Regions from separate parts of the Vreelandella sp. 2A-K22 genome, predicted to be linked through region 2. Evidence: predicted binding sites of a transcription regulator. Region 2 holds the regulator's gene; each other region holds the start of a gene.
The links. Region 2 encodes FliA, which starts transcription of late flagellar genes. Its sites were predicted from a motif close to CTAAAGTTNNNNNNNNNNCNGCCGATA; they were not measured.
Positions count from the first base shown of each region.

Region 1: a site for FliA is predicted at 2,194-2,220, ahead of ACW17M_RS07315 (DUF4019 domain-containing protein). Genes of this name have one in related genera too.
Region 3: a site for FliA is predicted at 2,195-2,221, ahead of fliD (flagellar filament capping protein FliD). Genes of this name have one in related genera too.

Region 1 is NZ_JBSUGC010000004.1:211,076-215,287, reverse strand. It holds gene ACW17M_RS07330 (isochorismatase family protein) at 1-149, opposite strand, end outside; gene ACW17M_RS07325 (GNAT family N-acetyltransferase) at 353-949, opposite strand; gene ACW17M_RS07320 (class I SAM-dependent DNA methyltransferase) at 1,333-2,076, opposite strand; gene ACW17M_RS07315 (DUF4019 domain-containing protein) at 2,278-2,685, shown strand; gene ACW17M_RS07310 (NfeD family protein) at 2,892-4,212, shown strand, end outside.
Region 2 is NZ_JBSUGC010000016.1:50,681-54,892, forward strand. It holds gene flhF (flagellar biosynthesis protein FlhF) at 1-149, shown strand, start outside; gene ACW17M_RS20010 (C15 family peptidase) at 146-718, shown strand; gene ACW17M_RS20015 (flagellar protein FlhE) at 744-1,175, shown strand; gene ACW17M_RS20020 (RNA polymerase sigma factor FliA) at 1,202-1,903, shown strand; gene ACW17M_RS20025 (motility protein A) at 1,944-2,765, shown strand; gene ACW17M_RS20030 (OmpA/MotB family protein) at 2,771-3,445, shown strand; gene ACW17M_RS20035 (sensor domain-containing diguanylate cyclase) at 3,469-4,212, shown strand, end outside.
Region 3 is NZ_JBSUGC010000012.1:86,077-90,288, reverse strand. It holds gene ACW17M_RS16595 (hypothetical protein) at 224-595, opposite strand; gene ACW17M_RS16590 (UDP-glucose dehydrogenase family protein) at 768-2,093, shown strand; gene fliD (flagellar filament capping protein FliD) at 2,315-3,670, shown strand; gene fliD (flagellar filament capping protein FliD) at 3,846-4,212, shown strand, end outside.

The DNA.
Region 1 (4,212 bases), on a different contig from region 2:
ACAACCGGTATATCGTTGGCCTGGGCTGCATTCAGTACCACACGCTGCTTGGGGCGCCACGCCTGAGCCAGTGATTCTACCCAGTAATCGCGGGCAGGGAACGAGGCTTGAACATCAACTAATAGTAATGCGGTTTTAGGCTGGGTCATGGCTAATCTCATCGTGTTGAAGTGAGGTTACAGATTAGCTGTTACGCATTCTGCCAACGATGCGTTAAGCGGTCACAAAGGGGGCAATTTCGGCCATGTGTGGCCGAAGGGTAATATCTGACAATGGCGATTATGAATGAACATCTAGGCGCCAGGCTCTCACCTCTGAAGGGATATGCTTTCGAGAGGGCGAGCATTGTCTGCTAAGTTAAACTTGCTACCTTCAACACCATGGTTGTTGACCCAGAAAAGCCGATTAACCATTTCAAGTAGGGAAAATGCTCTTCGTTTACGGCGATAAATCCCTTGGACTCGTACAGCCTCCTTGCTCTCGGGTTGCTATCGATAACGTCTAAGCGGATCGTCTCGAAACCATTATCCACGGCATGTGCAATAATGCTATCCAAGAGTCTGGAACCTATGCCTTGCCCTCGGAATCGGCTATCGACAGCAATCCCATCCATCACCAATTCTTGAGATTTTGGCTTGCGCTCGAATAAGCTGAACACCAGACATGCCCAGAGCCCTTTCAATGTTCCAAGCTTGCCTATCAGCTGTTTCATCCCGATTCCGCTCGTTAGCGAACCATTGGGCTGCTGAAACCCTGCTAGCCCAATGACCTCATCTTCAAAGATGGCAGTAAAGGAAAATTCAGGGACAAAACAGTCGGAGAGTAATTGAATGCGCTTAGCCTTGTCAGGTATTGCGCTCGCGAATTTAGCGCCGAAAGCTTCTTCATATAGCTTAGCGACAGGCCCAGCCTTCTCAAGGTTAAAGCCTTTCTGAATCAGAACGTTCATATACTGGCTCCTAGATTCAAAGAGAAATGACTATTGATCACAGACGCAGTGAATTAATTTTTATTTGCAGGGATGAGGCAACTTCAGTAGTGGATGAGGAATTGCCGCGGGTCTTTGGTTCAATATCATAAAGGGGGGATGCATCGTTAGTACCTTCACTGATAATGGCATGATGAGTATCTGTACCGTAGAAGGCCATTCTTAAGTGCGCTATAGAATTTTCCCAGCAAGCTGAATGTTGTAAAGCGGCGCTTATGACGAGGTCTAAAGACCCCGCGACACACAGGTTCTACGAGTCTTCAGCCCAAGCAAGCAGGGGGATCAGATAAGGTTCGATGCTTAAAGCTGACTTGTCCTACTAGTGAAGTAATTGGTAGGAGAGATTAAACCTTCACACAGACAAAAATAGCGTTTCCAGAGGTGGCATCCCAGGGAATGATTTTTTCATAGTTGTGCTCAAACACATGAACTTCAAAGTGAGGCGCTAAGAGTGCGCTTAACTCCGCAAAGTTGACGGCTACCATGGGGTGTTCGTCGTTCCATAGCTGTGTTCCTTCAGCGTTGGCTTTTTCAATGCTGAGCCTAAGCGACTGCTTTTCACCTTGGCCACTGTAGTGCCATCCCGAGCGGAACGTGAATAAATCGCTTTCTTGTTGGGCGCTGTGTTTAACAGATAAAGCGTTATCGATTTTGTCTTTATCGACTGCGTTAAAACAGAAAATACCACCAGACTTGAGGGCACAATGAGCACTGGATATACACGCTTTTAGCTTTTCAATCCCATCGTTGTAGTGGATTGAGTATAAAAAGCAGGTGATTAAGTCTTGAGGCTCGTTGGCCTTGAAGTCACTCATGTCTTGCAACGTGAAGTGTGCTTCTGAGCAACGCGTGGTGGCAATATCCAGCATGGGTTGATTAATATCAAGCCCGCTACTGGCGTATCCAAAATCAATAAAATGGCGCACGTGTGGGCCGGTGCCACAGGCTAAATCTAGGTGTGTCGTTCCGCCGTTACCGAAAATCTGATGCAGCCTGCGAATGGCGTGGCTTTGCGCTTGATAGTCGATATCCACGCACATCAAATCGTAGTAGCCAGAAAGGTCGGTATAGAGGGCATTGACGGACATAGTGACCTAATAGTGGCAACTGAAATAGGGTGGGTGGCGCATAGTAAACGAGCGAGTAGGGTTTGAGAAGCAGACACAGCTTGGAGTTTAACGATTACGCAAATACATCTTGCAGCCCTAAAGAAACTCTGACGATGACCGATATATACCTAAGACCATCGAGATTTCTCTGGTCGTTGCTAAATGCCGAGAGTGCCCGTTATGCCGAAAATGCTGATCTTTATCATCACCTTGCTTCTCATTCTGTCTAACCAAGCGCAGGCAAACTCGAGTGCGGCAGAGGCGGCGGCGTTGGCGTGGCTAGAAGCCATCGATAGTGGTCAGTATGAGCAGGCATGGGAATCTTCATCTTCACTACTAAAAAAGCCGCTTTCACCGCACATGTTAGAACGGACGATTGGTGCAGCGCGTCGTGACTTTGGTGAGGTTCAGTCGCGTCGGCGAGTAAGCGTTGTCCGCGAAACCTCTATGCCAGGGGCTCCAAGAGATGACTACGCGGTTTTGACGTTCCAAACACGTTTTGAAAACAGATCATCGCAGATTACGGAAACCATCACTCCTCACTTGGAAGAGGGCACGTGGAAAGTTAGTGGTTATTACTTGAACTAACCGACTTCTCAAAAATATTGCAACCACCTCTGGTTTGCAGCATCGCCTTGGTTCAGGCTCCTTTTCCCCTCGAATCCTGCCATCACGTTGTTCATGACGAAGCTCAATTTGGCTGCTACGTTGAGTAGATAGCCTTGTGTATGTTGCTATGGATAGGCTGCAGATTTAGACGGGAATGTTCAAGGCGTTGCATGCGAGGAGCGGGTATGCAAACCCTTTCTCTCAAACCGCACTGGCTCTGGTTGATGGTTGCCGGTTTGCTAATGGCTACTATGTCGTTTACATGGCAGGCCATGGCACAAAGCGCTTCACCAAGCGTTCTGGTGCTTAATATTGAAGGCGCCATCGGCCCGGCTACCAAGGACTACTTTGAGCGTGGGCTGAATAAAGCCCGCGAGCAGGGCAGTGAGGTGGTGATCGTCGAGCTCGATACCCCCGGCGGGTTGGTCGACACCACTCGCGACATGATTCGCGAGATGCTCAACGCTGACATTCCCGTGGTGATGTACGTTTTCCCCAGTGGTGCGCGAGCGGCAAGCGCGGGCACCTATCTACTTTACGGTAGCCACGTGGCTGCCATGGCCCCCTCGACGCATCTCGGCTCGGCCACGCCGGTACAAATGGGCGGTGGGTTGCTCGGCAGCGATGAAGACGAAGAAGATAATTCGGCTGAGGAGTCGGATGGCGAGGGCAGCGCCATGGAACGCAAGGTGATGGAAGATGCGGTGAGCTTTATCCGCAGCCTAGCGGAACGCCATGATCGCAATGCCGATTGGGCTGAAGAGGCCGTGCGCAATGCGGTCAATTTCACTGCCAGCGAGGCGCTGGAGCAGAACGTCATCAATGTGGTGGCGCGCGATCTTGACGATCTCCTTGAGCAGATTGACGGCATGAGCGTGGTCATGGAAAGTGGCGATGCTACGCTTGAGACCGCAGGCCTCACCATTGAACGCTTCGACCCTGATTGGCGCACCCAGGTGCTATCGCTGATCACTAATCCCAACATAGCCTTCTTCTTGATGGTCATCGGCTTTTACGGGCTGGTTTTCGAGCTGGCCAATCCCGGCAGCCTGTTCCCCGGCACCATTGGCTTGATTTGCTTGCTGCTCGCCCTGTTTGCGTTTCAGGTGCTGCCGATTAACTACGCCGGGCTTGCGCTGATGGTGGTCGGGCTGGCGTTGATGGTGGGTGAGGCATTTATGCCTAGCTTCGGCGTGCTGGGGGTTGGCGGCATCATTGCCTTTGTACTTGGTTCGGTAATGCTGATGGACGCGGAGCATCTTGCCATTTCGCTACCACTAATCGGTGGTGTGGCATTGGTGTCCGGGGGGCTAATGCTATGGACGTTAACACGCTTTGCAACGCTGCGCCGTCGTCCGGCACACACTGGCGCGGAGCAGTTAATCGGCGCAGATGCGGTTGCACTGGATGATTTTGAGACCAGCGGCCATGTAAGGCTGCATGGCGAGCGCTGGAACGCAGTAAGCGATGTGCCAGTCAAACGAGGTGAAAAGCTTGTGGTGGTGC
Region 2 (4,212 bases):
CGCAGACGCTGCGTGGCGATCTGCTCAACCTATTAGGCAACAGCCGTCGCCGCCGCGATACCGGCATGCTTGATGCACTGGTCTACGCCTTTATGGCACGAGATGCGATTCGTCAAATGGGCAGTGTTAGTCGAGAGGGCGTGGCGTGAGCGAACAGGATCAAGCATCGGGTCTACGCAAGTGGGCAAACCTGCAGCGCCAACAGCAGCAAGCTGAGGGTACAGTTGATGTTGCGGCGGCAGAACACGTGCCGGAATCTGAACAGCCTACCTCTTTGTTAACGCCGACAGCTGCAGCGGTGGAAGAGCCAGCAACGGTGGTAGCGCACCAGCCCAAAATTCCGCTTATTGTGGTCGGGCTACCGGGTAGTGGTGCAGCCCAGGTGAACAAGGTTAAAGCAAGATTAGGGCAGTGGTCGACGTTAGGTCGAAGCTGGGCCGGTGATCCTGAGGATTGGGATATTCATATCGTCATGGCCGAAACGGCCGACCTAGCCCAACTTTGCGATCAATACAGCCGTTGGGCACTGTGGATCAGTAGCGATGCCGATACCTTTGCTTCCATGTTCCGTACCTTGCGTCAATTACATGAGCGTGGCGGGCCGCGCCGTTTGCTGGCGCTCCACGAGCCGCATTTGCCGCGTCAAGGGTTGCTCAATAACTTGCGTGAGGCAGCTGATTACTACTTAAATATGGAGCTGTTGGTACTTGCACGATGAGCGCACTCTGCTGAGGAGACCAAGCATGCTAAGCTGGCTATTAAGAGGGAGACTGCTACTGAGCCCAGTACTGCTGACAGGGTGTCTACTAGCAGGGTTAACGGGAAACGCTCAGGCGACACCCGGTAGCTGGAGCAGCCAGATACCAGGTCTGATGGTAGCGATGAGTGATAGGGCAAGTGCTAGTCAAAACGCTACCCCACCCGCTGCTGCTAACAATGTGGAGTCAGCACAGCTCGGGCGTATTCATTGGCAGTTTCAATATCCCCCTGGTGCGTTATTAAACGCTTGGCTGTGCCATCCTGAGCAGTGCGTTGCGTTAGCTGGCATGCGGGGGACTACCACTGCCCTGGCGGGGTTTGCCGCGGATGCGCCGTTGCATTTTCGCTTCGCTTTACGTCCGGGGCAGCGGCCTGTTCGTGTCCAGGGGCTGCAAATGATTGTGAACTATCAGTGAAGGCTGGATAGCCGCGAGGCGAGAGGATGTACACAGCACAAGGCAGGATCAAACAGAGTGAGCTGTTGACGCAATACATGCCACTGGTACGACGTCAGGCCTTGACGCTTCAGGTCCGTTTGCCAGCCAGCATTGAGCTCGACGACCTTATTCAAGCCGGGATGGTAGGGCTGCTGGAAGCACTGGGGCGCTTCGATGCCACCCAGGGAGCAACGTTCGCGACGTTTGCCAGTCAGCGTATTCGCGGTGCAATGATGGATGAATTACGTACCCGCGACTGGTTGCCCCGCAGCGTGCGCCGCTCAGCGCGAGCGGTTGACAGTGCCGTTCGTCAATTAGAGCAACAGCTCGGACGGGCACCAGAAGAGAACGAAATCGCCCAACACCTTGAAATGCCGTTGAGTGAGTATCAGCAGCTCCTCAACGACACTAACAGTGGTCAACTGTTGCCGTTTGAAGAGCTGGTGGCCGACGGTGGCGAGCCTAGCAATAATGAATTGGCTAATTCACCGTTCGAGCAGTTGCTAGACGGCCAGCAACGACAAACGTTGATTGAGGCAATTGAAGCGCTGCCAGAGCGTGAAAAGCTGCTAATGGCGCTGTACTACCAAGAAGAACTCAACCTTAAGGAAGTAGGGGCTGTGTTGGGCGTCACGGAGTCACGCGTTTCACAACTGCACAGCCAAGCCGTCAGCCGCTTACGCGCGCGTTTACACGACTCGGCATAACACCTCTTTTTACTCACTTGTGACCGGCAAGGAGCCGTGGATGAACCCTTCGACGCTGATAGGCATATTTGCCAGCATACTACTGTTGGTGAGCGTGCTGTTTTTCACCGCAGAGTCCCCTGAAAGTTTTATCAATTTGCCGGGTTTGGCCATTGTGGTGACCGGTACCCTAGCGGCAACCTTTATCAGCTATCCGCTGAAAGAGGTGCTCCGCGTCGTACGGTTGGTGGGCTTGGTATTCCGGCGCGAAAATACCTATATGCGTGACGATATCCGCGAATTGGTGGATATGTCGCGACTCTGGTTTAAGGGCGATGTACGTGCTGTCGAGCGCGAGTTGGAGCATACCCGAAACCCGTTTTTGCGTACCGGGATCCAACTGGTCATTGCCAACACCAAAGAGGATGAAATTTTTGACATGCTGCGTTGGCGCATTGCCCGTCTTAAAGCGCGTGAGCATGCCGAGGCACAAATATTCCGTACCATGGCCACCTACGCACCCGCATTTGGCATGATCGGCACCCTGGTGGGGCTGGTCAATATGCTGGAAGTCATGGACGCAGGCGACCTGCAGGTGATCGGCCCGCGCATGGCGGTGGCCCTGCTCACCACCTTCTACGGCATTTTACTCGCCAACTTGGTGTTTAAGCCGATTGCGGTGAAACTCGAGCGCCGCACCGAAGAGCGGCTGATTACCATGAACATGGTGCTGGAAGGTATTTCGCTGATTACCAAGCGCCGCCTGCCGTCGTTTATTGAAGAGACCCTCAACTCGTTTGTAGCTAACTATCACGATGAGATCCGTGATAACAGCGTCAAACCAAGGCCTGATTCGTCGGTTAGTGCGGCGGCGAAGGGGTAGGCCAGATGCTTGACCGTGATACGCGCCACGCACTGGAAATGACGCCGTCGCCAGGCGATGGTGACGAGGGTTGGCTAACCAGCTATTTGGATGTGCTGACGCTGCTAATCACGCTCTTTGTGCTGCTGCTTTCACTGACACCGCCGGGAGGCGGTGAGGCGGCTGATACTGCTTTCATGCGCTCGGCTAGCGCTGTATCATCATTGCCGCTGGCGTCTCTAGCCACTGGTATTCAGCCCCGTCATTCAGGGGTTCAGCCGCAGTTTGATGGGCTCGCCATCCCCGGTGTCAGTGTTTCGCAAGGGAGTGAAGGGGTCACGTTACGTATTGATACCAGCCTTTTATTTCCCAGCGGTCAAGCTGTACTGACTTCCCGTGGGCAAGAGGTGGTAGAAAGCCTTATCGATGTGCTGACCCGTTTTGACGGTCAGATTTCGGTAGAAGGCCACACCGACAGCGTGCCTATTTCAACGGCCCGCTTCCCCTCTAATTGGGAGCTTTCATCAGCGCGGGCTATCGCTGTGGTGAGGCATTTAGAGCGCCAAGGATTCAATATCTCTCGTATGCGGGCCGTCGGTTATGCCGACACCCAACCCATGGAACCGAACGCAACGGCGGAGGGCCGAGCTGCCAACCGTCGCGTAGAGTTGTTGCTAAGGCAGCAGGTCGAGGGTGAATAGATTGCGAGGCCACGTTTGTGTCCATGTACCACCCGCGGTTGCAGTCGTTTGGAGCTCTGCTGGTTTTAGATGCCGATTGTCGCCGCATTCAAGCCAGTAGCACCAACTTAACCCGCTTGACCGGTATTGAGCGCCCTGAAAATGGGCCGCACACTCTTGCCTATGTGTTAGGAAAACGGCTAAGCCAGCGGGTGCGCCGCGAGTTGCAGGGGCAGCAGAAACTCTCCGGCCCGCTGGTGTTTATTCGTTCCAAGCATAGCTACATGCGTTTTCAGCTCTATGCTTACCGAGCAGGTGGGAAGGTCATCGTCGAGATTGAGCCACTCAACCCCCAAGGTAAGCGCCGCCTGCTTGGCACAGTCAATGAGCGGCTGATGCATTTAGCCGACGCAACCCACCAGGAAGAGCTGCTCGACTGCTTGGTTAACGCTATTCAACAGCTCACCGGCCATGATCGCGTCACCGTGTGCCATTTCGACAGTGATTGGCATGGTTTAATGGTTGCCGAAGCGCTGGGCAACCAGCTGCCTTCGCTGTTGGGTCAGCGCTTCCCCTCAAGCGACTTCCCTGTCGCCTTACGCAAAAGTTACCAACATTACCCCGTTCGGTTAATTGAAGACGTCGATGCGCCGCCTGAAACGCTGACTCCCGCCTACTCGGGAGTGAGCCTTAGCGGCAGCTTTTTACGCGCCCCTGCCCCTGAGCGGCAGCGGTATTTAAATCGCCTGGGGGTGCGTGGGTCATTCAGTTTGGCCATGCAGGGGGAT
Region 3 (4,212 bases), on a different contig from region 2:
CCTATGCGTAATATTATCTACATTATTGGCCTTATCGTGGTTGTGCTGTTCATTCTGTCAATGCTCGGCCTGCGCTAAGCTACATAGAACTAGGTCTTATAGGGTCAGGCTTTAAAAACGAGCCTGAAGAACATAAGACCAAGCAAAAAACGCCCAAAGCTTTCGCTTATGGGCGTTTTTTTTGATCAGCTGTTTAGGGCAGCAATGCTTGGTGGCAGAGGGATTAGGCGCAGTCAGCGGCCCCTTGGCCAAACATATCAAACATCAATTCGCGGCCAAGGCAGGTTAATACAAAACGGCCATACTCATTAAAGGTTGCTGCCTCACTGTCTTCCATCACCTGTTGGCAGGTTGCCCAGGTGGGCGCGGCAGAACTAAGTGCCGACAATTCGCGGCGGGCTAAGCCGCGCTGGGGAAGGGTAATGGTTTCGAGCACATGACCATGATCGTAGAGCAGCTCAGCGGCAATCGATAAGCACTGGCGAAGGCTACGTTGAACGTTTGCGGTGGTCGATGTCCCATAAGACGATGGAGTAGAGCGTTCTTTCGTCAGTTCTGGAGGCGTAGGTTCTGAAGTCATAAGTCTCGGAGTCATAGCATGTTCTCCTGCGGTCAGCACCAAGTCGGGCTTGTTGCAGCGCATTATAAACCAAAGTCGATGTTAGACCAAGGTCTATAGTTTAGAGAGAATCTCCCACTATTGAACTCATCAACGGTAGGTCAATGTGCTACGCTCGCTACCACGTATTTTAGCGAGTTAATAAGTCATGCATATCAGTGTATTCGGAACCGGTTATGTCGGCCTTGTCGCAGGCGCCTGTTTAGCCGATGTTGGTCATCAAGTCACCTGTATGGATGTTAACGCTGATCGGATTGATCAGCTTAATGGCGGAGAGGTGCCGATCTTCGAGCCAGGGCTAAGCACTATCGTTGCCCATAACGTGGCGGCTGGCCGTTTACGCTTTACTACCGACGCTGCCCAGGCGGTAGCCGATGGCGAACTGCTGTTTATCGCCGTGGGAACGCCGCCCGATGAAGATGGCAGTGCCGACCTACGCTATGTATTAGAGGTGGCGCGCACGATCGGCCAGCATATGGATAGCTATAAGCTGGTGATTGATAAATCTACCGTGCCGGTGGGCACTGCGGAAAAAGTCCACGCCGTTATCAGTGATGTGCTCGAACAGCGCGGTGCATCACTCGAATTCGATGTGTGTTCGAACCCTGAGTTTATGAAGGAGGGGGCGGCGATTGAAGACTTTACCCGTGGCGCGCGGATTATCGTTGGTACGGAGAGCGAGCGGGTGAAAGCCCATATGCAAGAGTGCTACGCCCCCTATAACCGCAACCACGAAAAGCTGATGTTTATGAGCGTGCGGGCCGCAGAGCTGACCAAATATGCCGCCAACGCCATGCTCGCCACCAAAATCAGCTTTATGAACGAGATCGCCAATCTTGCCGAACGCCTCGAAGTTGACGTTGAAGACGTACGCCGAGGGATTGGCAGCGACCCACGTATTGGCTACCACTTTATATACCCAGGCTGCGGCTACGGCGGCTCCTGCTTCCCCAAAGATGTCCAGGCGTTAGAGCGTGCCGCGCGTCAATTAGGCTATACGCCGGAACTGCTCAGCGCTGTCGAGTCAGTGAATTTACGCCAAAAGCAGACCCTGTTCACAAAACTGCAAGATAACTTAGGCAATCTAAGCGGTAAGACCATTGCAGTATGGGGCTTGGCCTTTAAACCCAATACGGATGATATGCGTGAAGCCCCAAGCCGTACGTTAATGGAAGCACTCTGGCAAGCGGGCGCTAAGGTGCAGGCGTTTGATCCCGAAGCCATAGCAGAATGCCGACGCATTTACGGGGAGCGGGATGACCTGATGCTAGCAGGCGACCGGATTCAGGCAGTTAAAGGTGCCGATGCTTTGGTTATCTGCACCGAATGGAAAGAGTTTCGCAGTGTCGATTTTGATTGGCTAGCCGACCAATTGGCTGGAAAAGTCGTCATCGACGGGCGTAATTTGTACACGCCAAGTGCCGTTAAAGAAGCAGGGATGCGTTACGTTGGGGTGGGGAGAGAGAGCAGCTAAAAGAGGAATCTATTATTGTGGGTTCTCTCATTAATTGATGATGGCTGTTACGCTTTGTTACTTTAAACAACGTCTTAATACGAAAAAAAAGAAGAAGAATATTTAAGTTATTCTTCACCTAGCCGAGGTTTTAAGGTAGTCGTATTAAAAATAGTGCTGCGTATTGCTTAATGAAGGAACGCGAATCGTAGCTACATGTATTCAAAAAAGGCATTGGTTCTATGGCTTCTATTACATCATTAGGCATCGGTTCTGGCTTGGATCTGAACGGCTTGCTGGAGCAATTAAAAACTGCAGAACAAGCAAAGCTTGAGCCCATTGCGCAGCAGATTAAGTCTGAGCAAACGCAGATATCTGCCTACGGTCAGCTTAAAAGTGCGCTTGAGCAGTTTCAAAGCTCTGCTCAAGCCCTTAATGATGGGTCGTCATTCGATAGCCTGACAACCAATGTAGAAGGCAGTGCAGTTGGTGCTGTTAGCAGTAATGAGGCTCAGCCAGGCCAGTACGAAGTGGAGGTCAATCAGTTAGCTACTGCCAGTAGCTTGGTGACGGAGCGTCTGGAAACAGCAGTAGAAAGTATAGTGACGGGCGAACAGTCTTTAGATTTTACTATCGCTGATGGAAACCTGACCACGATTACTATCCCCGACGGCAGTTCTCTTGAAGATATGCGTGACGCCATTAATGAACAGAGCGATGGCCGCTTAAACGCCTCAATTATCAATGATGGCGAAGGATATCGGCTTTCCGTTAATGCTACCGATACCGGCGCAGACGCGAGTATTGAAAGCACTAATTTTTCTGACATTCTAGCCGCTGGCGTCGCAACCTCCGATGCACAGGTGGTTCAAGCGGGCCAGGATGCAGCGTTTAACGTCAATGGAATCGATATCGTTAGCCCCACCAATCAAGTGGAAGGTGCAATTCAAGGCGTTACCTTGAACCTTGCTGAGGCTGGCGCGACGAGCACTGTAACCGTTGAGCAGGATGACGAAGCTATTCGCGAGCAGGTCACCGCTTTTGTCGATGATTTCAACACGCTTAAAGAGACCATTACGACTTTGACAGCCTTTGATCCAGAGACGGGCCAGGCGGCAGGGCTGAATGCTGATGCAACTACTCGCGCTGTTGAAAGAGAGATTCGCCAAACAATCAGTGCTGTTGTCGGCGGAGATGGCTTTAATGTGTTATCCGATATTGGTATTTCACTTCAAGTGGATGGCAAGCTGGAAATTGATGAAGATAAGTTAAATAGCATTGTTGCTACTCAGCCAGACCAGTTAGCCAGTTTCTTTGCTGGCAATAGTGAGGAAGGTGGTATGGCAGGCCAAATAGCTTCAGCGCTTGAGGGCCTTGTGGGTACAGGTGGTCGGCTTGAAAGCGCCGTTAGCTCATCTGAAAGCCGCGTTAGTTCGTTAGAAGATCGTTTTGCGACCACTGAAAACCGTATCGAACAAACCGTTGAGCGTTATCGCACGCAGTTTCAAGCAATGGATAGTATGGTGGCGCAAATGAACCAGACAAGCGCTTATTTGACCCAGCAGTTTGCTGTGTTGGGGCAGCAAAACCAAGGTTAAGCAGATAAGCTAGCTAAATTAATAGCTTACAAAATGCCCGGCACTATGTGTTGGGCATTTTTCTTTGCAATGCTTTAAAAACAGCTTAAAAAAGGCATTACCTCTAAAGTTTGTTCTTCCGTAGCCGATAGGTTACCTAGACACCTTTCTCTACTTCTTATAAGGAATGAGCCCCATGGCATCGATCACAGCACTCGGTGTAGGTTCTGGGTTGGATCTCTCAGGTTTGGTGGATCAGCTTCAAGCGGCAGAGCGCCAAAAGCTTGTGCCTATTCTAGAGCAGCAAAGTGCTCAGAAAACTAAAATATCTGCTTATGGGCGCCTTCAGTCGGCAATGGATAGAGTGCAAGCCTCCATCGCTGCGTTGAATGATGCTTCTACGTTTAAGCAGCAAAAAAGCACCGTGACGGGCGATGGCGTGTTGGCAACAGCAGGCGAAACCGCTAACGCAGGGCGCTATGAAGTCACCGTTACTCAATTGGCCCGCGCAGGCAGCGCAGCTTCTAATAGCGTGGCGCTAGATCAAGAGCTAACGGCTGCCG